DNA from 2 places in the Lysinibacillus sp. NPDC097868 genome. Region 2 is predicted to be linked to the other one. Evidence: predicted binding sites of a transcription regulator. Region 2 holds the regulator's gene; the other holds the start of a gene.
The links. Region 2 encodes Rex, which represses fermentation and respiration genes when NADH is low (regulators of the CRP and FNR family bind a similar motif). Its sites were predicted from a motif close to TTGTGAAATATTTCACAA; they were not measured.
Positions count from the first base shown of each region.

Region 1: a site for Rex is predicted at 5,792-5,809, ahead of ACIQXJ_RS21760 (cytochrome ubiquinol oxidase subunit I). Genes of this name have one in related genera too.

Region 1 covers NZ_JBIWBS010000006.1:24,312-36,475, forward strand. Annotated here, with positions in the region: gene ACIQXJ_RS21730 (CamS family sex pheromone protein) at 1-343, shown strand, start outside; gene gatC (Asp-tRNA(Asn)/Glu-tRNA(Gln) amidotransferase subunit GatC) at 680-967, shown strand; gene gatA (Asp-tRNA(Asn)/Glu-tRNA(Gln) amidotransferase subunit GatA) at 992-2,455, shown strand; gene gatB (Asp-tRNA(Asn)/Glu-tRNA(Gln) amidotransferase subunit GatB) at 2,457-3,884, shown strand; gene ACIQXJ_RS21750 (thioredoxin family protein) at 4,052-4,612, shown strand; gene ACIQXJ_RS21755 (diacylglycerol kinase) at 4,790-5,704, shown strand; gene ACIQXJ_RS21760 (cytochrome ubiquinol oxidase subunit I) at 6,060-7,406, shown strand; gene ACIQXJ_RS21765 (cytochrome d ubiquinol oxidase subunit II) at 7,403-8,428, shown strand; gene cydS (cytochrome bd oxidase small subunit CydS family protein) at 8,441-8,563, shown strand; gene rlmD (23S rRNA (uracil(1939)-C(5))-methyltransferase RlmD) at 8,774-10,138, shown strand; gene ACIQXJ_RS21780 (malate synthase) at 10,721-11,575, shown strand.
Region 2 covers NZ_JBIWBS010000009.1:3,398-15,561, forward strand. Annotated here, with positions in the region: gene tsaD (tRNA (adenosine(37)-N6)-threonylcarbamoyltransferase complex transferase subunit TsaD) at 1-152, shown strand, start outside; gene ACIQXJ_RS23220 (ABC-F family ATP-binding cassette domain-containing protein) at 619-2,562, opposite strand; gene ACIQXJ_RS23225 (redox-sensing transcriptional repressor Rex) at 2,951-3,586, shown strand; gene ACIQXJ_RS23230 (twin-arginine translocase TatA/TatE family subunit) at 3,703-3,918, shown strand; gene tatC (twin-arginine translocase subunit TatC) at 3,939-4,760, shown strand; gene ACIQXJ_RS23240 (CPBP family intramembrane glutamic endopeptidase) at 4,799-5,563, opposite strand; gene groES (co-chaperone GroES) at 5,736-6,020, shown strand; gene groL (chaperonin GroEL) at 6,077-7,711, shown strand; gene ACIQXJ_RS23255 (response regulator transcription factor) at 7,997-8,683, shown strand; gene ACIQXJ_RS23260 (HAMP domain-containing sensor histidine kinase) at 8,670-10,715, shown strand; gene ACIQXJ_RS23265 (MDR family MFS transporter) at 11,549-12,164, shown strand, end outside.

The sequences.
Region 1 (12,164 bases), on a different contig from region 2:
TGTGATGTTCCCAACAGATGATACACATGATACTTATCGAGATGTTAGCAATAACTTCAAAAACTTCAAGCAAGATGTCGATAAATATTTTTCCAACTATACAAGTGTTATTGGCACAGGCTTCTATCAAAATAAAAAAATACAAAAGCTAACAATTGAAATTCCAATCCAATTTTTCGGCACTGCTGAAATTATTGGCTTTACACAATATTTAACGGGTGCCCTAATCAATCAATTTGATAATATAAATGTCGAAGTGAGCATTACTTCAATTAATGGTCCGGAGGCTTTAATTATGAAAGAAGCGAATGATAAAGACCCGTATGTACACGTATATGAGTAAAAAATAGTCAGCCTTGTGCTGGCTATTTTTATGCATAATTGCGCTTAAATCCAATAGATGTTCATTTAATAGAATTTGGACAATGTACATCATACGTAAGTAATGGCTAGTAAGGCTTCTCTGAAATCCAAATCAGCTAACAATGATAGTGTTCGTTCAACAAAAGAAGACATCTTGGGACAACACTTTGTTATAGTAGTGAAAGTTTCTGTATTTTTGGTGAAAGTTGTGATTTTTAATAGGAAAAATGTTATGATTATTGGCATGGTTAACTTTATTCAACCCTATTGTTATCAACAAAAACAATGAATTGGATCGTATTCGGAGGTGTAAAAAATGGCAAAATTAACAAAAGAAGAAGTTAAGCACGTGGCGAATTTAGCACGTCTTGCAATTACTGAAGAAGAAGCGGAAAAATTTGCTGAGCAACTTGGGAAAATTACTGACTTTGCAGAGCAGCTAAACGAGTTAGATACTACAAATGTTGAACCAACAACACACGTTTTACCACTGGTAAACGTAATGCGTGAAGATGTGGCAACAAAAGGTCTAGACCGTGATGTAATGATGTTAAACGTGAAAGAACAAGAAGATGGTCAAGTAAAAGTACCAGCTATCATGTAATACTAAAAAATAGGAGGATTCCTCATGACGTTATTTGAACGTTCAGCAAAGGAGCTACAAGCTGAGATTAAAGCTGGTAACCTAACAATCGCTGACTTAACAAAAGAAGCATATGAACGCGTAACAAAGCTTGATGGCGATGTACAAGCATTCCTTGCTTCAAACGAAGAAAAAGCAACTGCACAAGCAGCTGAAATGGACAAAGTGCCATTTGAAGAACGTGGACCACTTTTTGGTCTTCCTATTGGTGTAAAAGACAATATCGTAACAGAAGGCTTAGAAACAACTTGTGCTTCTAAAATCCTTGAAGGATTTATGCCAATTTACGATGCGACAGTCGTTCATAAGCTACGCGAAGCTGGCATGATTACAATCGGTAAATTGAACATGGACGAGTTTGCAATGGGTTCTTCAAATGAAAACTCATTCTATAAAACAACAAAAAATCCATGGAACTTAAATCATGTACCAGGTGGTTCTTCAGGTGCTTCTGCGGCAGCAGTAGCAGCAGGAGAAGTGTCATTCTCACTTGGTTCAGATACAGGTGGTTCAATCCGTCAACCAGCAGCATATTGCGGTGTCGTAGGGATGAAACCTACATACGGTCGTGTATCTCGATTTGGACTTGTGGCATTCGCTTCTTCGTTAGATCAAATCGGACCAATTACACGTAATGTTGAAGACAATGCACTTTTACTAGAAGCCATTTCAGGACTAGACCCTAACGATTCAACTTCAGCAAATGTAGAAGTACCAAACTTCGCAGCAGCACTGACTGGCGATGTAAAAGGTTTACGTATTGCTGTACCAAAGGAATTTTTAGGTGAAGGTGTTGGCGAAGCGGCACGTCAATCAGTACTTGATGCACTAGAAGTACTAAAAGGCTTAGGTGCGACAGTAGAAGAAGTATCACTTCCTCATTCTAAATATGCACTTGCAGCGTACTATATCCTTTCTTCTTCTGAAGCGTCATCAAACCTTTCTCGTTTTGATGGTATCCGTTACGGTTTCCGCGCAGAAAACGTTAATAACCTAATGGACCTTTACAAAGAAACACGTGCACAAGGCTTTGGTGATGAAGTAAAACGTCGTATCATGCTAGGAACTTATTCACTTAGCGCTGGTACTTACGACGCTTATTACAAAAAAGCACAGCAAGCACGTACACTTATTAAAGCAGACTACGACAAAGTATTCGAAGACTTTGATGTAATCATTGGACCTACGGCACCAACGCCAGCATTTAAAATTGGTGAAAATGTTGATGACCCAATGACGATGTATGCGAACGATATTTTAACAATTCCTATGAACTTAGCGGGCGTGCCAGCAATTTCTATTCCATGTGGCTTTGAAAACGGTCTACCACTAGGCTTGCAAATCATTGGTAAATACTTCGATGAAGCAACAATTTACCGTGTAGCGCATGCGTTCGAGCAAGCTACTGCGTTCCATAAAGAAGTTCCTCAAATTTGGGAGGGAAAATAACATGAACTTTGAAACAGTCATTGGTTTAGAAGTACACGTTGAGTTAAAAACAAACTCAAAAATCTTCTCGCCAGCGCCAGCTCACTTCGGTGCTGAACCAAATACAAATACAACAGTAATCGACCTAGGTTATCCTGGTGTCCTTCCTGTCTTAAATAAAAATGTTGTAGATTTCGCGATGCGAGCAGCACTTGCACTAAACATGGAAATCGAGCAAGAAACAAAATTTGACCGTAAAAACTATTTCTATCCGGATAATCCGAAAGCATATCAAATTTCACAATTCGATAAGCCAATTGGTAAAAACGGTTGGATTGATATTGAAGTAGATGGTTACACAAAACGTATCGGTATTACTCGTCTTCATATGGAAGAAGATGCTGGTAAACTATCTCATGCTGGTGACCATTCATTAGTGGACTTTAACCGTCAAGGTACACCGCTTGTAGAAATCGTTTCTGAGCCAGATCTTCGCACAGCAAATGAAGCGTATGCTTACCTTGAAAAATTAAAATCAATTATCCAATATACAGATGTTTCAGACTGTAAAATGGAAGAAGGTTCACTGCGCTGTGATGCTAACATTTCGATTCGCCCATATGGCCAAGAAGAATTCGGTACAAAAACAGAGCTTAAAAACCTTAACTCATTTAACTACGTTCGTCGTGGTATTGAGCACGAAGAGTTACGTCAAGCGGACGTATTACTGTCAGGTGGCGTGATTGATCAAGAAACGCGTCGCTTTGATGAAAAAACTGGTAAAACTATTTTAATGCGTGTTAAAGAAGGAACAGATGATTATCGTTACTTCCCAGAGCCAGACTTAGTGCGTCTGTCAATCGACGATGAGTGGTTAGAACGCGTGAAATCAGAGATTCCTGAACTTCCTGATGCTCGTAAAAAACGTTATGTTGAAGAATTAGGATTAACTCCTTATGACGCTGGCGTTCTTGTTATTTCTAAAGAAATTTCTGATTTCTTTGAAGCGATGATAGCTGAAGGTGCAGATGCAAAACTTTCTGCAAACTGGTTGATGGGTGATGTTTCTGCATATTTAAATGCTGAACAGAAAGATCTTAAAGATACTGCGTTAACTCCAGAAAACCTAGCAGGCATGGTGAAATTGATTACGGACGGTACAATTTCTTCTAAAATCGGTAAAAAAGTATTTACTGAGTTAGTTGAAAACGGCGGTTCAGCTAATGACATCGTGAAGGCAAAAGGATTAGTTCAAATTTCGGATGAGGGTGCATTATTAGCAATCGTAACAGAAGTATTAGATAACAATGCACAATCGATCGAAGACTTCAAAAACGGTAAGGATCGTGCAATTGGCTTCTTAGTTGGACAAATTATGAAAGCTACAAAAGGCCAAGCGAACCCACCAATGGTCAACAAATTATTACAACAAGAAATTGCAAAACGCTAATTTTTTGTTATTACAATGAGTCAAGAGAGTGAATTCACTTTCTTGGCTTTTTAAATGCAAAGATTGTACATACTAACAAATCGTAACACTAAATAGTTGTCTAAAAAGAGTATTCATAGCAAAATATAGAATAGAACAAACACTTCATTTAAAAAGGGGATAAGTATATGAAAACTGAACAACAATATTTTGAAGAAGCCATTTCAATTCAACAATATATGGATAACATGACAACGCTTAAAGAAGATAGCTTCCGTATTTATGATGGCTTTGAAGTGCCAATGAACGATGGTTTTGTAGCTTTATTAAAAGACAAGCAACCTAAAATACTAACAATTACTGAAGATTGGTGCGGAGATGCGATGCTAAATAATCCAATTATTCGCCGTGTTGCAGAGGCAGCTGGATTAGATATGCGCACTGTTTTACGCGATGCAGACACAGATTTAATCGACCGTTACTTAACAAACGGTGGCCGTGCAATTCCAATGTATATTTTACTTAACGAATCAGGCCAAGTTATAGGTAAATGGGGACCACGTGCGCCTGAGTTACAGGATATTGTTGTGAAGAAAAGAACTACATTACCGGACAAAGAAGATCCAACTTTTGAGGAAGCACAAAAAGCACTTTACACTGAAATACGTGAAGATAATATTACGAATAAAGCAAATTGGGAATATGTATACGAAGATTTCAAAAAACATGTAACAGCAGCATTGCAATAAAGGAGCAATTTGCTTAGGCAATGGTATAACGTACAATATGCGCTCATACTGGCGTATTGGAAGCATATGGTGAATTTGAGTTGCAAGGCGTAGAACTGCCTATTTAATCACCAGTGCAACATTTCAATGGTTTATTCGTTGAAAGTATTAGAATCTTATGAAGCAGGAAGGTATGTTATGAAACGAGCAAGAATCATTTATAATCCTACATCTGGTCGGGAAGCGTTTAAAAAGCATTTACCAGAAGTATTGGAGAAACTAGAGGTGGCGGGCTATGAGACATCCTGTCACGCAACAACTTGTGAAGGCGATGCTATAGAAGCAGCAAAAAACGCAGTAGAACGTGGATTTGATATTATCATAGCAGTTGGTGGAGATGGGACGTTAAATGAGGTTGTTTCTGGTGTAGGCCAATTTGATAAACGTCCAAAGATTGGCTTAATCCCAATGGGAACAACGAATGATTTTGCACGTGCCGTCCATATTCCACGAAATATTGATGAAGCCGTTGATATTATTATTAAAGGCGATACCTTACCAGTTGATGTTGGATTGTTAAATGGAGAACGCTATTTCATCAATATCGCTGCTGGGGGACGTATTACTGAGCTAACATACGAAGTGCCGAGCAAAATGAAAACAATGCTAGGACAGTTAGCTTACTATTTAAAAGCGGTTGAAATGATTCCATCTATTAAGGCATCACATATGCGTATTGAATATGATGGTGAAGTATTTGATGGAGATGCGATGATGTTCTTATGTGGCTTAACGAATTCTGTTGGAGGCTTTGAAAAGCTTGCGCCAGATGCGAGCATAAACGACGGTTACTTTACATTATTAGTATTGAAAAAAGTGAGCCTTCCCGAATTTATTCAACTTGCGGCAATGGCGTTGCGAGGCGAACATTTAAAGGATGATCGTGTTATTTATAAAAAGGCAAGTGTTGTGAAAGTTACGACGGAAAACGAAGTGCATTTAAATCTAGATGGCGAATATGGTGGAGATGCACCTGCAACTTTTGAAAACTTGAAGCGCCATATTGAAATTTTTGTACCAATCGAAGATATTCGTGAGGAAGATCGAATTTAAATTACTCTTATGGAACAATTGCAGAAAAGTGTAAATAAGTTTTGTAAATTTACACTTATTTGTTTATAATCCCCTCATTAAATGGGGTTGTGAACGAATTAAGAAAAATGTTTGGCGAATATGCGTATATTAAATGAACAAAATTTGAAACCTTTATAATAGGCCGAAGTTTCGGTCCATTATAAAGGTTTTTTGCGTTGAAATAGTGGAAAATATGGGTATGGATAAGGAAAGGAAGTGGTGCAATTTGTATAAGTCACAGGAAAGAAAGCTTATTTGGTTAAGCTTTGGTGTTGCAATTATCATGCTACTTTCCATACTGGGAAGAATATTTGGTAGTTAGGAGGGTATTGAGATGATTAATGAATCAGCAGTCTTTTGGAGTCGTGCATTAACGGAGCTTACGTTATCGTTCCACATCATTTATGCAACGATTGGAGTCGGCGTGCCGTTAATGATTATGATTGCGCAATGGACTGGATATAAAAAGAATGATGAGCATTATATTTTAATGGCACGACGTTGGGCACGAGGTTTCGTTATTACCGTTGCTGTAGGGGTCGTTACAGGTACAGCTATCGGATTACAATTATCGTTACTATGGCCGAATTTTATGCAACTTGCAGGGCAAACTATAGCATTACCACTCTTTATGGAAACCTTTGCATTCTTCTTTGAAGCCATTTTCTTAGGTATCTACTTATACACTTGGGATCGTTTCGATAGTCAGAAAAAACATATGCTCCTTCTAATTCCTGTTGCTTTAGGTGCATCAATGTCCGCTGTTTTTATAACAATCGTGAATGCCTTTATGAACGCACCACAAGGCTTTGACATAGTGGACGGTCAGCTCGTTAATATTCAACCATTTTTAGCAATGTTTAACCCAGCTATGCCAACTAAAGTAGCGCACGTGCTTGTAACAGCCTACATGACATCAGCATTTGTGTTGGCAGCAATTGCAGGCTATCGTATGCTTAGAGGCTCTGATCATATTTACCATAAAAAATCATTATTTTTACTAATGAAGATTGGTCTGGTTACATCGATTTCAGCTGCAATAATAGGCGACTTCTCAGGCAAATACTTAGCGGAATACCAACCAGAAAAATTAGCTGCGGCAGAATGGCATTTTGAAACAACAGATAAAGCGTCACTTATTTTATTCGGTGTATTAGATGGCGAGGAAGTAAAGTATGCCATTAAAGTACCTTACGCTTTAAGTATACTGGCCGCTAATAATCCAAATGCAGAAGTAATAGGTTTAGATCAATTTGCGGAGGAAGACCGACCACCGCTTTATATTCACTATCTGTTTAACATCATGGTCTTTATCGGCATGTTTATGGCATTAGTATCTCTAGTTTATGTAGTAGGGAAACTACGTCGTTGGCGATTTATTCATTCACGGTTATATAAATGGATTATTGTTGCCGGTGCGCCACTGTCCATAATTGCGATTGAAGCAGGTTGGTGGCTTGCAGAGGTTGGTCGTCAACCGTGGATATTATACGGTATTATGCGAACACCAGAGGGCGCAACAACGAGTGATCATGTAGATTTAATGATGCTGTTATTCTCAGGTGTTTATGCCGTACTTGGAATCGGTAGTACTGTTGTATTAATTCGGATGTTTAAAAAGAATCCGATTGAGCGTGAAATTGAAGATCGGAATATAGAAAAAGGCGGTGACATCATATGACATTAGAGGTATTAGGAATTTCAGTATTGTGGATTTTCCTTTTTGGTTATGTGATGGTCGCATCCATTGATTTTGGCGCAGGTTTTTTCAATGCTTACAGTCTACTTATTGGGAAAAACCATATCATAACGAATATTATTAAACGATATTTATCGCCTGTATGGGAAGTAACGAATGTCTTTTTAGTGTTTTTCTTTGTAGGGATTGTAGGATTTTTCCCTCAAACAGCATTTTACTATGGAACAATTTTGCTTGTACCGGTAAGTATTTCATTAGTGTTGCTTGCGATTCGTGGCTCGTACTATGCATTTGAATCGTATGGTGCACGTGGACATATTGGTTATTCTCTGACATATGGCTTAACAGGTTTACTTATTCCAGCCTCATTATCTGTAGTATTTGCTATTGCAGGTGGCGGCTATGTGGATATGGTGGAAGGGCAACCAGTATTAAATTATTGGACACTATATACGAGTACATTTGCTTGGAGTATTGTCGTATTAAGCATAGCAGCTGTCCTTTATATATCCGCAGTATTTTTAACATGGTATGCACATAAAGCAACAGATGTAGAGGCAACAAACTTAATGCGAAAATATGCATTAATTTGGGCAGCACCATTAATGATTAGTGCACTTGGGATTATGTATGAAATGAAATCCATTAACCCTGAAAGCTATCAGCATATGGTCAACTTATGGTGGATGTTTGCTATTTCCGCAGTATTATTTATTATTACTGTTATATTGTTATGGATGCGGAAAAATTATGGGCTTGCTGTAGGACTATTAATCGCTCAGTTCGCGGTTGCGTTTTTTGCTTATGGTATCGCCCAATATCCATATTTACTGTATCCATATTTGACGATTTATGATAGCTTTACAAACACACAAATGGCCATTGCATTAGTTATCGTATTTGTTTTAGGATTATGCCTGCTTCTACCTTCACTATATTTATTGCTGAAATTATTCTTATTCAACAAAAATTATGTGACAGGGAAAGAAGACCATCATGCATAGGAGGTTATAGCGATGGAAAAGTTTTTAATGTTTTATGCACCATTTATTGTCGTCATTATCGGGATTATTGTTATGTTCTGGTGGGCACCAAAAGATGATTATGTCACGAAAAACAATGAAAAGAGTCGCGAATAGCGGCTCTTTTTTAGCACTGTCTGGGCTAAGGTTAACTATCAAATGAAGATACGCTAAGGAAAACGGGGAGCTCGTTCACATTGCGAGTTGTGCTCGCTCCAGGTCATTATTTTTTAGCACAGCTAGAATAGCGTGATAAATTCATGCCTTGTTCTTTTTTCCTCCGCTATCACATGCTACAATAAGAAGATTGAAATGGAGGATGTACGAATGTCAGCACCCGTAAAAAAGAATGACCAACTCACAGTTTATATAGAAGATTTAACACATGATGGCAATGGCGTCGCAAAAGTCGATGGCTATCCATTATTTATTCAAGGTGTATTACCGAATGAAACAGCAGAAATTCATGTTTTAAAAACGCTAAAAAATTATGGCTTTGCAAAAGTGATAGAAATAATTAAACCTTCACCTGATCGAGTAGATGCACCTTGCGATTATTTTAAGCAATGCGGTGGCTGTCAGTTACAGCACTTATCGTACGAGGGGCAGTTAAAGTGGAAGGAAAATATGGTGCGTAATGTTATGCAACGCTTAGGCAAAATTGACGCACCAGTTTTACCAGTAAAGGGGATGGAGGAGCCTTGGCAATATCGCAATAAAGCTCAAATTCCATTTTCTACAAATGACGCGGGACAAGTCATTGCTGGTTTCTACAAAACAAAATCGCATACAATTGTCGATATGGACCGCTGTTTAATTCAAACAGGTGAAGCGGACGCAATTCTTTCGGGACTAAAAAAAGAATTAACGACAATCGGTATTCAACCTTATAATGAAGCTTCACATGAAGGGATGCTGCGTCACGTCGTTATCCGTACGGCACGTGCAACAGGTGAGGTTATGGTCGTACTCGTTACGAAAAAGAAAAAATTCCCGCAAAAAGAATCGGCCGTAGCAAGCATATTAAAGCTATTGCCAAACGTTACATCGATAATGCAAAACATCAATAGCGATAAAACAAACGTTATTTTTGGTGATGAAACGATCAACCTTTGGGGCAATGATGTAATCATTGATTCTATCGGTGATGTGCGTTTTGAAATTTCGGCACGCTCGTTCTACCAAGTAAATCCTCAGCAAACGGAAGTGCTATACAAGCAAGCGCTAGACTATGCTGATTTACAAGGTCATGAACGTGTCATTGATGCCTATTGTGGCATTGGTACAATTTCTTTATTCCTCGCTCAAAAAGCGAAGGCTGTTATGGGCGTCGAAATTGTACCACAAGCAATTGAGGATGCAAAACGCAATGCAGAGCTTAATGGCTTTACAAATACGTACTTCGAGGCAGGCCCTGCAGAGGAAGTGATTCCACGCTGGTATAAGGAAGGCAAGGAAGCAGATGTCCTTGTTGTAGACCCACCACGTAAAGGATGCGATGAAGCACTTTTACAAACAATTTTAGAGCAACGTCCAAAACGAGTTGTTTATGTATCATGTAACCCAGCTACACTTGCACGTGACCTTCGCATTCTGGAAGATGGCGGATACAAAACACAGGAAATCCAACCAGTCGATATGTTCCCACACTCCACACATTGTGAAGCGGTTGCGTGGTTGGAGTTATCGTAATATACGGGGGTACACATTTAATTCCTAAACAATTCTGATAATTTATAAGTTTTACTATATAGTTTGAAAAGTAAAAAATTTTTATACAGACCCTGATTTTCTTGCAAATAACTTTTGCTAAATTGGGGTCTTTTTATATGGAATTTAATTGAAGAATATCATTGATTTATTTCATGAAGATATCCTATGCTTATCAACGGAAATCCGTTGTTTTTTATAGGGGCTTTCCAGAGGTTTCGAGACTTTTTATAACGTTCTTATTTGAAAGTTATTTCATGAGGATTTAGAGAATAATTTTTAATTTTACATCATAATAAAACTTGGTGTCAATAATAAAATTGTGATTTTTATAAAAAAATGTTATAATAGTCTTATAGTTGTTTTTTTTAAATCGTATTTCGAATTCCACTGACCTTTTTTGCAGATAGAATTTGGATACGTTTTTTTTATATCCTTTATTAAGACAAAAGGAAAAAATTAAAACAGTTATTTGAGCTTTTAAAATAATAGGTTGTTGAATTAACTAATTAATTTACTATCTAATAGTAACCGCGTTTTTATTCCAAAAGGAGGATTAGAATAATGAATCTAATCAATAAAAAAGTTACACATAAGCGTTTTGGCATGGGTAGTATAGTTAAACATAATGAGTCTATTATTGAAATACATTTTGCATCGGAAAATAAAATGTTTGTTTTCCCTGATGTATTTGGAAAGTACCTAAAACTACATGATAAAAGTGATGCTCATTTAATTGAAAAAATAATACAAAAAAAGGAAATAGAACGAATGGAAGAAGAAAGGAAGAAGGAAGAAGAAAAAAAACTACAACGAAAAAACCAGAAACTTCGCTTAGAACACGAAAAACTTATGAAACATCATAAACTCCATCCTGAATCACAAATGGTTTTTAGATGTGACATTGAAGAACAAAATAGTTCTGTTTCAGAGTGGAAGGTTTTTTCAGGTGCAATAAAAAGTGGTAATAACAAAGGGAAGCCAAACAAACCTATTCGCATGCACCAAAATAGCGCTGTCCTGTTAACAGCATTAGATGCCGGCATGCCTGAAAAAGACAGACGTATCTTAGGTGTCTATATGGTGAATGAAGATTTTATCGGTAAGCTGTGTGAAGATGGAAATATTCCTGCCCATTCAAAATACAGACTCCAACTTACAGAACAGGAATCGAATCAACTACTTTTGTGGAAATATTATACAGATAAAAAATCCCCTGACAAAATGACATGGAATACAGGCAAATACCGTTATTTTGATAATTTATGGATGGCTCAAATTTTACTTGATATAGTTTCGTTGAAGAGTGAACCAACAGAAAAAGAGCTAGCACAACGATTTTTTAAACATTTTTGTAAAATGAATCAGATAACAGATCAAGATTTACCAAAGCCTAATGGTGCATTAATGCGTATTTAGACTTTAGCCCAAAGATAAGAATGACAGGACACTGACATATTCTCCTATCTAACACTAATGCCGAACAGTGCCTGGCTCTGTCTGCTAATAAACGAGTGGAGTTAATATAATTATTTATCAAGAACGAATTCTTATTAATGGGATTCGTTCTTTTTGTATTAAAAAATAACTAAAGATATTTTTTGTTGAATTTATTGAGCTAACGAAGTGGGGCTTTAATAGAATAAGCAAAAACCAAATATGATGAAGAAAATAGGCTCGATTCCACTGATTTTGAGTTGAGCCTATAAAACTATACCCAACAACACCCATGTGTTGCCGCATACACTCCGCACATTGTGAAGCAGTTGGCGTGGCTTAAATTAGCTGACCAACGCCTAACAACTTAATTTTAAAAAAGGCAACTAACCTTGCGTTAGTTGCCTTTTTATATGGAGTTTATCTTCGTGAGTACAAGTAATCCGCTCGATTAAGTATTTGCGGAGTCAGTTAGGTTGAGTGGAGTAATTTCCATATATAAGTATAAGTGGCTGAAAGTATTAATAAAACAATCGCCGCGTATCTTGAATAGTTTTTTTTCGTGAGGTCA
Region 2 (12,164 bases):
GTATTCCGTTTTTTGTACCACCATTGAAATTATGTACAGATAATGCAGCAATGATAGGGGCTGCTGCAACCCCAATGTTTGAAGCAGGTATTCGAGGAAATATGATGATGAATGGTCGCCCAGGTATGGAATTGAAATCATGGGTTGAATAAGCACTTGAATGAGATGGCTCAGAGTTTGATCTGAGTCGTCTCTTTGTTTATTTTTATAAAAATATTATGGCATATAAAATCATGAATAATGCTAGAAAATATATACGTATATTAGAAAAATAATTAATTGACAAATTTTTCAGAAAATTATCCACAGGAAGGGAAAAAAAAGTGCATAAAAAAACTGCGAACATTCGTACTTATGCACAAATTGTGGATAACTTGTGTATAAGTTGTGATTATTCTATATATAGTAGCCCATTTTACACAGAACCATGTGGATTAAATAATTTGAAATTGTGGACAGTGTGGAAAACTCTGTTGATATGTTGGTATTACTAGTTTTATAGTGTGTATAAAGTTGTGGGCATTTTTTGTCGAAAAATAGCACTTGACCAATATATATGAAAAATAAAGGCCAGTAAAGAAAAAAGCCATATGACATAGCATATGACTTTTCGAGATTTTATAAAATAATATTTTCTAGTTCCTCATTTAGCTCGAGCCATTCCATTTCAATGACTTCATGCTGCTCTTTTATAATAGCTAACTCACCTTGTAGTTGTGAAATTTTCTCATGGTCAGTGAAAATTTCAGGGTCACAGAGAGCTTCTTCTAAACGAGCGATTTCTGTAGCTGCCTTTTGCATGTTAACCTCTAATTCTTCAATTGAACGTCTAATTTGGCGCTCACGTTTTTTTGCTTCTCTATCTATTTTGGAGGTAGAGGTCTTTTCAGTAGCTGTTGCTTGTATTTGTGGCTGAGAAGCAGCCTTCATTTGAGCAATTTCAAAAAGTTCCTGTTTTTTCTCAAGAAAATAATCATAATCACCTAAATACTCAAAAGAACCTTCACCAGATAGCTCAACAACTTTCGTTGCAATTCGATTAATAAAATATCGGTCATGTGATACGAATAGGAGCGTTCCGGGATAATCAATTAAGGCATTTTCCAGCACTTCTTTACTATCTAAATCTAAGTGGTTGGTAGGCTCATCAAGAATTAAGAAATTCGCCTTTTGCATCATTAACTTTGCTAATGCCAGGCGAGCCTTCTCACCACCAGATAAAGAGTTGACGGCTTTATCTACATCTTCTCCACTGAATAGAAAGCGACCAAGTACAGTGCGAATGTCTTTTTCATTCATTAATGGCCATTCATCCCATAATTCTTTTAAAACGCTTTTATTGCTAGATAGCTTTGCCTGTTCTTGGTCGTAGTAGCCAATTTGCACATTGGTACCATAACGAATTTCCCCTGCAAGTGGGGATAAATCTTTGACAATTGTTTTTAATAATGTCGATTTACCAACACCATTTGGCCCAACTAGTGCGATGCGATCTTCGCGAAAAGTTCGTAGTGTAATGCCACTAGATATTTGCTTGTCACCGTAGCCAACAGCTAAGGAGTCAATTGAGAGCACATCATTGCCACTTTGTCTTTCTATCGTAAAGCCAAAGCTAGCTGATTTTTCGTTACCGTCAGGAGAGTCCATCCATTCAGTACGTTCGAGCATTTTGCGTCGGCTTTGTGCCATCTTTGTCGTAGAGGCACGGGCTATGTTTTTTTGAATAAAATCTTCAAGCTTTGCTTTCTCATCTTGCTGGCGTTCAAACATTTTTACATCGCGCTCATAGTTTTTCGCCTTTTCGTCTAAATAAGCACTGTAGTTTCCAGTGTATTTCGTAACGCGGTGACGAGAAACTTCATAGACGATAGAGACAACTTGGTCTAAGAAGTAACGGTCATGTGAAACGATTAAAATAGCGCCTTCATAGCCTTTTAAATAAGTCTCTAACCAAGATAGTGTTTCAATATCTAAATGGTTTGTAGGCTCATCTAGAATTAATAAATCTGGCTTACTTAATAGAAGCTTTGCAAGAGCTAAACGAGTTCGTTGTCCTCCTGACAATGAGCTAATTGCTTTTTCATAATCCTCTGGGTAAAATTGCATACCATGAAGAACAGAACGCGTATCAGATTCGTATTGATAGCCTCCTGCATCTTTAAAATCATGCTGTAATTGGTCATATTCGGACATGACCTTTGCATACATTTCTGGATTTTCGTAAACCGTTGGATCAGCCATTTGCTGTTCAAGGGAGCGTAATGTCTTTTCCTGTCCAAGAAGCGGTTCGAAAATTGTCATCATTTCGTCCCAAATTGATAAAGTTGAATTTAGACCCGCATGTTGTTCTAAATAGCCAACTTGTACACCCTTTGGAATAATAATATCGCCAGAATCATATGACAATTGACCAGCGATGATTTTTAGTAAAGTGGATTTACCAGCTCCGTTACGTCCGACTAATGCTACACGATCACGGTGTTGTACTTCTAGTTTGACACCACTTAAAATTTCATCTGCAATAAAGGATTTATATAGTTGATTGACTTGTAATACAATCATTCTTGACACCTCAATTCTTTCTTAGTGTAAAGGATGACGGAATTGCTTGCAATGTCAGTGCTTTACTTATTCTATGCTGTCATGTAAGATTGAAACGATTTCTCTTTAGTTAGTGGCGTAAAACACGCCGTTAACTAAAGGGAAATCCTCCACTTTTATAAGTGGGTGATGAATATGATATGCATTGAGCTCAGTGTGGGTTGAAACCCGTCTGAATCAAGTTAGCGGACCAGCGTATGTCATAGTTTTTATGAGGAGACTCTCAAGCATGCTCAAAAGATTCTAGATGCATGTACGCTGAAATGCAGTTGATTCATATAAGCATGTTTCAAAATGAGTATTCAAATACGCTTAGGTGCATTTGATGTGTTTATAAGGAGGAAAAAGTTTGAAACAAGAAGTAAAAATTCCACAAGCCACAACTAAAAGACTTCCTCTTTACTATCGATTTATCCAAAACTTTGCGCAAGAAGGAATGGAACGTATTTCATCGAAGGAATTGAGCGAGGCGATGAAAATCGATTCTGCAACGATTCGTCGTGATTTTTCTTATTTCGGTGCGCTTGGCAAAAAGGGATATGGCTATGACGTTCAGCATCTATTGAAGTTTTTTAGCCAAACACTTGATCAGCATGAGACAACAAAAGTAGCGTTAATCGGTGTGGGGAACTTAGGGAATGCATTTTTAAAGTATAATTTCCAAAAAAATCATAATACTCATATTGTGGTTGCATTTGACTCAAAGGCACCAAAAGAAGGGAAAATGATAAGTAATATTCCCGTTTATCATCCCGATTTATTAGAAGAAAAGTATGCTGAATATGGTGCAGACCTTGCTATTTTAACAGTATCTTCACGCTCTGCTCAGAAGATGGCTGATCGATTAGCAGCAATGAATGCAAAAGGCATTTTAAACTTTACGCCAGAGCGTATTACCGTACCAGATACTATGAAATTATTAACGATAGATTTGTCGGTAGAATTACAAGCGCTCATTTATTTAATACGAAATAGCGATAAATAAAGGTATTCACAAATCTGTAAACTGTTACAATTGATGGTGTTTAAACTATTGAAATAAATTCGCCAAACGAAAAAATTTAAGTTAAAATGATATATATATAAGAGGAGGTGGCTGCAATGGTTGTGCACTTAAGTGCTTTTACACCAGTTAGCCTAGTTATTATCGGTGTGGTTGCAATTCTAATATTCGGACCAAAGAAATTACCTGAGCTAGGTAAAGCAATGGGTTCTACACTTCGTGAATTTAAAAATGCAACAAAAGGTTTAGCTGATGACGATGACGATACAAAAAAGAAAATAATTGAACATAAAGAAAATGATAACGTTAAGTAAGTTAAGGATGTCAAGTTAATATGAATCCAAGAGAATTAACAGTCGTAGAGCATTTAGAAGAACTAAGAAAACGGCTCTTTATTTGCGCTGTTTTCTTTGTTATTGCACTTATAGTTGGCTTTTATCTAGCCGAACCAATTATTAAACATATTCAATATAGTAAAGAAGCAGAGCAACTAACTTTAAACGCGTTTAAAGTGACTGATCCCCTTGTCGTATACTTGCAAGTGACGGTCATTGTAGCGTTTGTTATAAGTTCCCCGTTGCTTCTTCATCAAATTTGGTTATTTATTACACCAGGTTTACATGAGACAGAACGTAAGGCTACTTTAAAATATATTCCATATTCGTTTTTTCTATTTTTAGCAGGAGCTTCATTTTCTTATTATGTTTTATTCCCATATGTCATGCACTTTATGATGGGTTTATCTGCGAATTTAGATATACAGCAAACAATTGGTATTAACGAATATTTCTCATTTTTGTTTCGCCTAGTCATGCCGTTCGGAATCATTTTTCAATTACCTGTTGTGACATTGTTTTTAGCGCGTTTAGGTATATTAAATCCTGAATTGATGGTGAAATTCAGAAAGTATGCATATTTTGTGTTAATCGTTATTGCGGTATTTCTTGCACCACCAGACTTTATTTCTAACGTTATCGTAGCGATTCCGCTATTTTTAATTTATGAGATTAGTATTATCATTGCACGTAGAGGCTATCGTAAGTTTTTACAAGCCGAGGCGTTGCTTTTAGAGGAAGAGCGTAAAGAAGCAGAACGCGAGCAAGTTGAGCGTTTGTTAGCTGAACAACGACGACAAATTGAAGAATTAAATGACTAATAAAAAGAGCTAGATGTTTTCCACATCTAGCTCTTTTTTTATTGCATTTTTTGCAGTTCTTCTAAAAATTTTTGCAGCGGTTCTGCGTTTAATTGTACAAGTGTAACGAAGCCGTTCAGCATGACGTGTGCAATAATGGATGTCCAAATCCTTTTTGTTTTATGGTATAAGAAAGCAAAGATTAAACCACAAATCGTATATAACAGGATGTGTGAAAAATCAAAATGAATTAGCGCAAAGAAAATGGCACTGACTATGGCTGCCACCCAGAAATTCGTCGTTTGGACAAGTGAGCCGAAAATAACACGGCGGAAGACAAATTCCTCTAAAATTGGGCCAAAAACAACAATTGCTAAAATGGCAATTGGAGCACCTTTTGCTATCGCCACAATATCAGCGGTGTTTTGTGAGCCACCTTCGATTCCAAATACAGCCATTTCTATAGCTGCACCAATCATTTGCCCGAAGAACACAAGGAAGAAACCTAAAACTCCCCAAATAATTGTAAGTGGAATAGTCTCCTTCTTACCTTGATAGATATCCCAAAACGATTGATCGCGAGTAGTTAAAATCAAACTTAAAATCAATGCAATGGCAAAGCTGAGTGCGATATACCAGCCTTGTGTAATAGGGGCCGCTTGTGCATGAGGTAAACCCGTTGTACTCATCACAAATTTATGAAACGGTAAAAGTAACCACTTTCCTGATAATTGCATGACAATGTAAATGATTAAAACATAGAGAGCCGTTTTTTTATGCTGTACGTTTTTTAAAGTATTATTCACAGTCAAAATCCTTTCCATTCATAAGCTACCTTTCTATTGTAGAGGAATATGGAAAGAAAACAAAATTTTTCGTAGTTCTGGCTTGCAAAAAAACAGTTGATTGATTATCATAATAAATGTATTAGCACTCGTTGATATAGAGTGCTAATAAACTTTTAAGAAATATTTAATTAATAGGAGGTTGTTTCACTTGTTAAGACCACTAGGAGATCGTATTGTCATCGAACTAATCGAGGTAGAAGAAAAATCTGCATTTGGAATTGTACTACCAGACTCTGCAAAAGAAAAGCCACAAGAGGGTAAAGTAGTAGCAGTTGGGACAGGTCGTATATTAGAAAACGGACAACGTGTAGAGCTTGACGTTAAAGTTGACGACCACATTATTTTCTCTAAATACTCAGGTACAGAAGTTAAATATGAAGGCAATGAATACTTAATCTTACGTGAAAGTGATATTCTTGCAATTATTGAATAGTAGTTATTATATTAATTAGGCTTAACGAATATTCCATTTCAGGAGGGTAAATTCAAATGGCAAAAGATATTAAATTCTCAGAAGAAGCTCGTGCATTAATGCTTCAAGGTGTAGATAAATTAGCAAATGCAGTAAAAGTGACATTAGGTCCTAAAGGTCGTAACGTCGTTTTAGAAAAAAAATTCGGTTCACCGTTGATTACAAATGATGGTGTAACAATTGCAAAAGAAATTGAACTTGAAAATCCATATGAAAACATGGGTGCAAAATTAGTAGCAGAGGTTGCTTCTAAAACAAATGAAATCGCTGGTGACGGTACAACTACTGCAACAGTTCTTGCACAAGCGATTATCCGTGAAGGTCTTAAAAATGTAACGGCTGGTGCGAACCCTGTAGGAATCCGTAAAGGGATCGACAAAGCGGTAGCAGCAGCTCTTACAGAATTACATGCTATTTCTCGTCCAGTAAGCAATAAAGAGGAAATCGCACAAGTTGCGGCAATCTCAGCAGCTGACGACGAAGTAGGCCAACTAATTGCAGAAGCAATGGAACGTGTTGGTAATGATGGTGTTATTACAATTGAGGAATCTAAAGGTTTCACAACTGAATTAGATGTAGTAGAAGGTATGCAATTCGATCGTGGTTATGCGTCTCACTACATGGTAACAGACACAGATAAAATGGAAGCGGTTCTTGATAACCCATACATTTTAATTACTGACAAAAAAATTACGAATATCCAAGAAGTTTTACCGTTATTAGAACAAGTGGTGCAACAAGGCCGTCCACTATTAATGATTGCTGAAGATGTTGAGGGTGAAGCTCTTGCAACACTTGTAGTTAATAAACTACGTGGAACATTCAATGCTGTAGCAGTAAAAGCACCAGGCTTCGGTGATCGTCGTAAAGCGATGCTTGAAGATATTGCAATCTTAACAGGTGGTCAAGTAATTACAGAAGAATTAGGCTTAGATCTTAAAACTGCTGATATTACATCATTAGGCCGTGCTGCGAAAGTTGTTGTAACAAAAGACTATACAACAATCGTAGAAGGTGTTGGCGGTACAGAAGCAATCGAGCGTCGTGTCGGCCAAATTCGTGCACAACTTGCTGATACAACTTCAGAATTCGATAAAGAAAAATTACAAGAACGCCTAGCAAAATTAGCAGGTGGTGTAGCAGTCATTAAAGTTGGCGCTGCAACAGAAACAGAATTAAAAGAACGCAAACTTCGCATTGAAGATGCATTGAACTCAACACGTGCAGCAGTGGAAGAAGGTATCGTATCAGGTGGTGGTACTGCACTTCTAAACGTATACGCAGCAGTTGAAAAAGCAGCTGATGCAGTTGATGGCGATGTAGCAACAGGTGTGAAAATTGTTCTTCGTGCATTAGAAGAACCAGTTCGCCAAATCGCAAACAATGCAGGTCTTGAAGGTTCAATCATTGTAGATCGCCTAAAACGCGAAGAAATCGGTGTTGGTTTCAACGCAGCAACAGGCGAGTGGGTAAACATGATGGAAGCGGGCGTAGTAGACCCAGCAAAAGTAACACGCTCAGCACTACAAAATGCAGCATCTGTAGCAGCTCTATTATTAACTACTGAAGCTGTTGTAGCAGATATTCCAGAACCAGCAGCACCAGGTATGCCTGATATGGGCGGCATGGGTGGAATGGGCGGCATGATGTAATAAGCCGCTTAACCCTTTGATCTTTTGTATAAGATGAAACGGAATAAAAGCATTTTAACGGAGGCTTCTCATAAGTTCACTGAACTTGTGGGAGGCTTCTTTTTTGTATTTCCATAAGTATGAAAACGGATTTGTCTATTCGGCATAATTAATGTACATAGGAAAACAATAAGAAAATCTTAAGAATTGGTGCATGAGTTTGTTAAGATTTAATTAGTATTATATTCTAATACGAATCCTATAGGGGAAATTATAAGAGCCTAAAGAGATGGAGGAGTGAATGTAGTGAACATTTTGATATGTGATGATGATAAAGAAATTGTAAGGGCTATTAGCGTTTATTTGGAAAATGAAGGCTATCAAGTATTCAAAGCTTACAATGGTATAGAGGCAATCGATCTTATTCGAGATCACGTTATTCACCTAATTATTATGGATATAATGATGCCAAAAATGGATGGCATTACGGCGACAATGAAAATTCGGCAAGATAATATGATTCCGTTAATTATGCTTTCTGCTAAGTCGGAGGATTATGACAAAATACTTGGATTGAATATTGGAGCTGACGATTATATGGCCAAGCCGTTTAATCCATTAGAACTTGTGGCTAGAGTGAAATCGCAGCTAAGAAGGTATACGGCATTTGGGAGTCTTGATGTGAGCAGTCATGTATTTCAAACGGGTGGTCTAATGATTGATGATGAAAAGAAAGTCATTACGGTTGATAAACAAGCAGTTCATTTAACGCCAGTGCAGTATAAAATTTTAAAACTACTCACAGCAAATACGGGGAGAGTATTCACAATCGAAGAGATTTATGAAAAGGTATGGAATGAAAGTGCCATTAATCCAGAAAATACGGTGGCGGTACATATTCGGAAAATTCGAGAAAAAATTGAAATTAACCCGAAAGAGCCGAAGTATTTAAAAGTTGTATGGGGAGTTGGGTATAAAGTTGAAAAATATTAGTCATGCATTTATTACGAAAGTTATTGTGTTTCTAATTGCCATCGCTTGTTTAACTGGTACTGCGAAGGTAATTATCAACATGGAATTAAATGAAGTTCATCTTAGTAGTATCAATCAAGATAATTATTTTGAAAGCATAGCATTCGCCGATGAAAGTTATAGCCTTATCAGCACTTTAGCGCAATTAATCGGAACATATAAAAGTGAAGAATATATTTTAAGCGGTAAGGCACTTACAAAAGAAGAAATGAGAGAAATCGAAGAAGAATTATATAATGATTTCCAATATTCATCCAAATATAATGGAAATTTGAGTGAAGTGGAAAATAGAAAGATATATCAAGAATCATATGCAGATGACATACAAAGTAAAAAAGAAGAACGCATAAGAGAACAAGTACGAGTGTTTTATCGGTTACTCAGCACATTAGATGCATCTGACGGAATCGTTTATTACGCGAGTGATAGTGAACATGTATTCTCTAATAGTGAACTAAATAAGAAAGAGCAATTTGCATCATTTGGTGCTTATATGCAATTTGCGAATTATCAACAAAAGCTTTATCCAAATGAAATGAAAAAAAATAAATACTTAGATTACATTACACAAGATATTGAGAAGTTGAATCCGCAAACAGACGCTATTTATGTGGCATATAAAGAATCTTACTTAGAGCAAAAAATGCAAGAATGGGAAAAGAATAAAGAGGTTGCTAAAAGTTATCTTAATGAATTCATTTTATTTCTGGCAGGGTTTATTGTATCTTTTGCTTATTTAGTAATAGTTATTGGAAAAACGTCATTTAAAGATAAAGAAATTCATTTTCATGTTTTTGATAAACTATATAATGATGTCAACATTGTCATAGTCGCTGGTTTAACAGGGTTGTGGGTGGCAATGATTGTTGAAGTGTTACGTGAAATGAACATACTTCTCACGGTCCCTATTTTTATCATTGCACTGCTGATGATTTTATCGCTTGTTAAGCATATCAAAAACAGATCATTACTTCAGCACACCCTTATATATCAAATCTTTAAAAAGATTTTTATTATGATAAAACATGTTTTTGATAGTGGCAGTATGGCTGTGAAAATCGTGCTGCTTGTTATTGGCTATCCTTTAGTAGCTGCAGCAACATTTTTCATGTTTCCCATTACGCTAGGTGTAGCTGCTTGGTTTGCGTTGAAAAAGGTGAAGTCGTTTAATCGCATTAAAGAGGGCGTAGAGCAAATTAAAAATGGCGACCTTCATCATCGAATTGAAATAGATGGAAAAGGCGAGTTTAGCCAACTTGCTGCGAATATTAATAGTATTACAGGTGGCTTAAAAAAATCGGTGGATAGTGAGATTAAAAGTGAGCGCTTAAAAACAGAGCTCATTACGAATGTTTCGCATGATATCCGAACGCCTTTAACATCAATTATTACGTATGTCGATTTATTAAAAATAGAAAAAGACCCTGAATTAATTGCTGAATATATAGACGTATTAGATCAAAAATCGAAGAGACTCAAGTACTTAACCGATGATTTATTTGAAGCGGCTAAAGCGTCAAGTGGCAGTATGCCTGTGCAGTTAGAACGGATTGATATCGTAGCTTTACTAAAGCAAGGCATAGGGGAAATGGGCGAGAAAATAGAAGCATCATCATTAAACTTTAAGTTAGCCCACCCTACAGAAAAAGTGTATGTGAAGGCTGATGGTAAACTTCTATGGCGCTCCATCGAAAACTTATTCTCGAATATTTTTAAATATGCACTACCTGCATCAAGGGTATATATTGATGTAGAAGATATAGGAAATGAACTACTCGTAACATTTAAAAATATTTCAGCATATGAATTAAATATTTCCGTAGATGAGCTAATGGAACGTTTTACACGAGGCGATGAATCGAGATCAAGTCAAGGTAGCGGATTAGGCTTGTCGATTGCTGAAAGCCTTATTCATATCCAACAAGGTAAATTTTTAGTGCAAGTTGATGGTGATTTATTTAAGGCGATGATTTATCTGCCGAAATTTGAATGATGTAGCAAAGGAATAGGATACGTAAGTTTTCCTATTCTTTTTCTATAATGAATTTCTGTTCTTCAACAACGACTGCAATAATTTTTTCTTGTTCTTGAAAACTTTGACTTCTGCTAATAAGTTCGTTATAATTCGTTGTGTATAAAAAATGCTTTAAGGAGGATGTTAGAAAATGACACTACGATTCCAAACTTTGAACCAGTAATTGAATACTGTCAAAGGCTCTGTTTGTGTATGCAGAGTAAACGGGATTAGTCTGTCCTTTTTTAATTATCTTCATTTCATATTGTGAAATTGTTATTCACCAATTTTCAGTAATTGTTCCCACTTAGTTGTGAGGGCTAATTATGTGATTTAAGTGGATGAAAATATGTAATGATAGAAAGGCGACTTGTTTTTCCTTTCTTTATTTTTGTCCAATTTAACCTTTTATTTGGTTTTACCAAAGGCAGGTTTCTTGTTCTTACTGACAATTTAATGAAATATGGATGGTTCTTTCCCTTTACTTTTATGATCACAGGCAGGTGCTTGTGATCTTTTCGTTTTTTAAGCGGGATACAATGTGATAAAGGTACTTGTTTTAAATAAGCTTAATTTGCATATGCTCCCGTTTTCCGTTGGGTAGAACAATTGCCATTACTGGGATGGTTGATGAGGTAGTGATTTGGGTAAGATTGGTTTTGGATATCAATTTTGTTGTATATTCAATCCTAGGTTAGTTTGATATTACCTAAGAAGGGAGCAATTCTTAATCCAATGTTCTGCTCGATAATGGAATATTTTTAAAAAATAAAAGTTCACCCAAAAATAACATACTAGTAAGGAGTAATTAAATGGAACAAAATCAATCTATAAAATATGAATTCCTATCACAGGATCCTAACGTTAAAACATTACCGATTATGCTGTCGTTAATTATCGGTGCTTTCTTTGCAGTATTAAACGAAACATTGTTAAACATTGCATTAACGACTTTAATGCATGAATTCCACATCACTCTGCCAACTGTTCAGTGGATGGCAACAGGGTTTATGCTTGTAATGGGGATAGTTATTCCAATTTCTGCCTTGATGTTACAGTGGTTTACAACGAGGCAATTGTTCATTGGTGTAATGGTCACTTTCACAATTGGAACCATCATTTGCGCAATTGCACCTAGCTTTCCTGTTTTATTAGTAGGTCGATTAATTCAAGCAGTTGGAACAGGGCTATTGATGCCGATTATTTTTAATGTCTTTTTATTATTATATCCACCAGAAAATCGTGGGAAAATAATGGGGATAGTAGGTTTAATTTTTACGTTTGCACCGGCAATCGGACCGACTTTATCGGGTGTTATTGTTGAATATTTAGGCTGGCGCTATTTATTTATTATTGTTATCCCTTTCGCCTTATTTTCAATTGTCTTTGCTTCTAAATATTTAACAAATATTTCGGAGGTCACAAAAC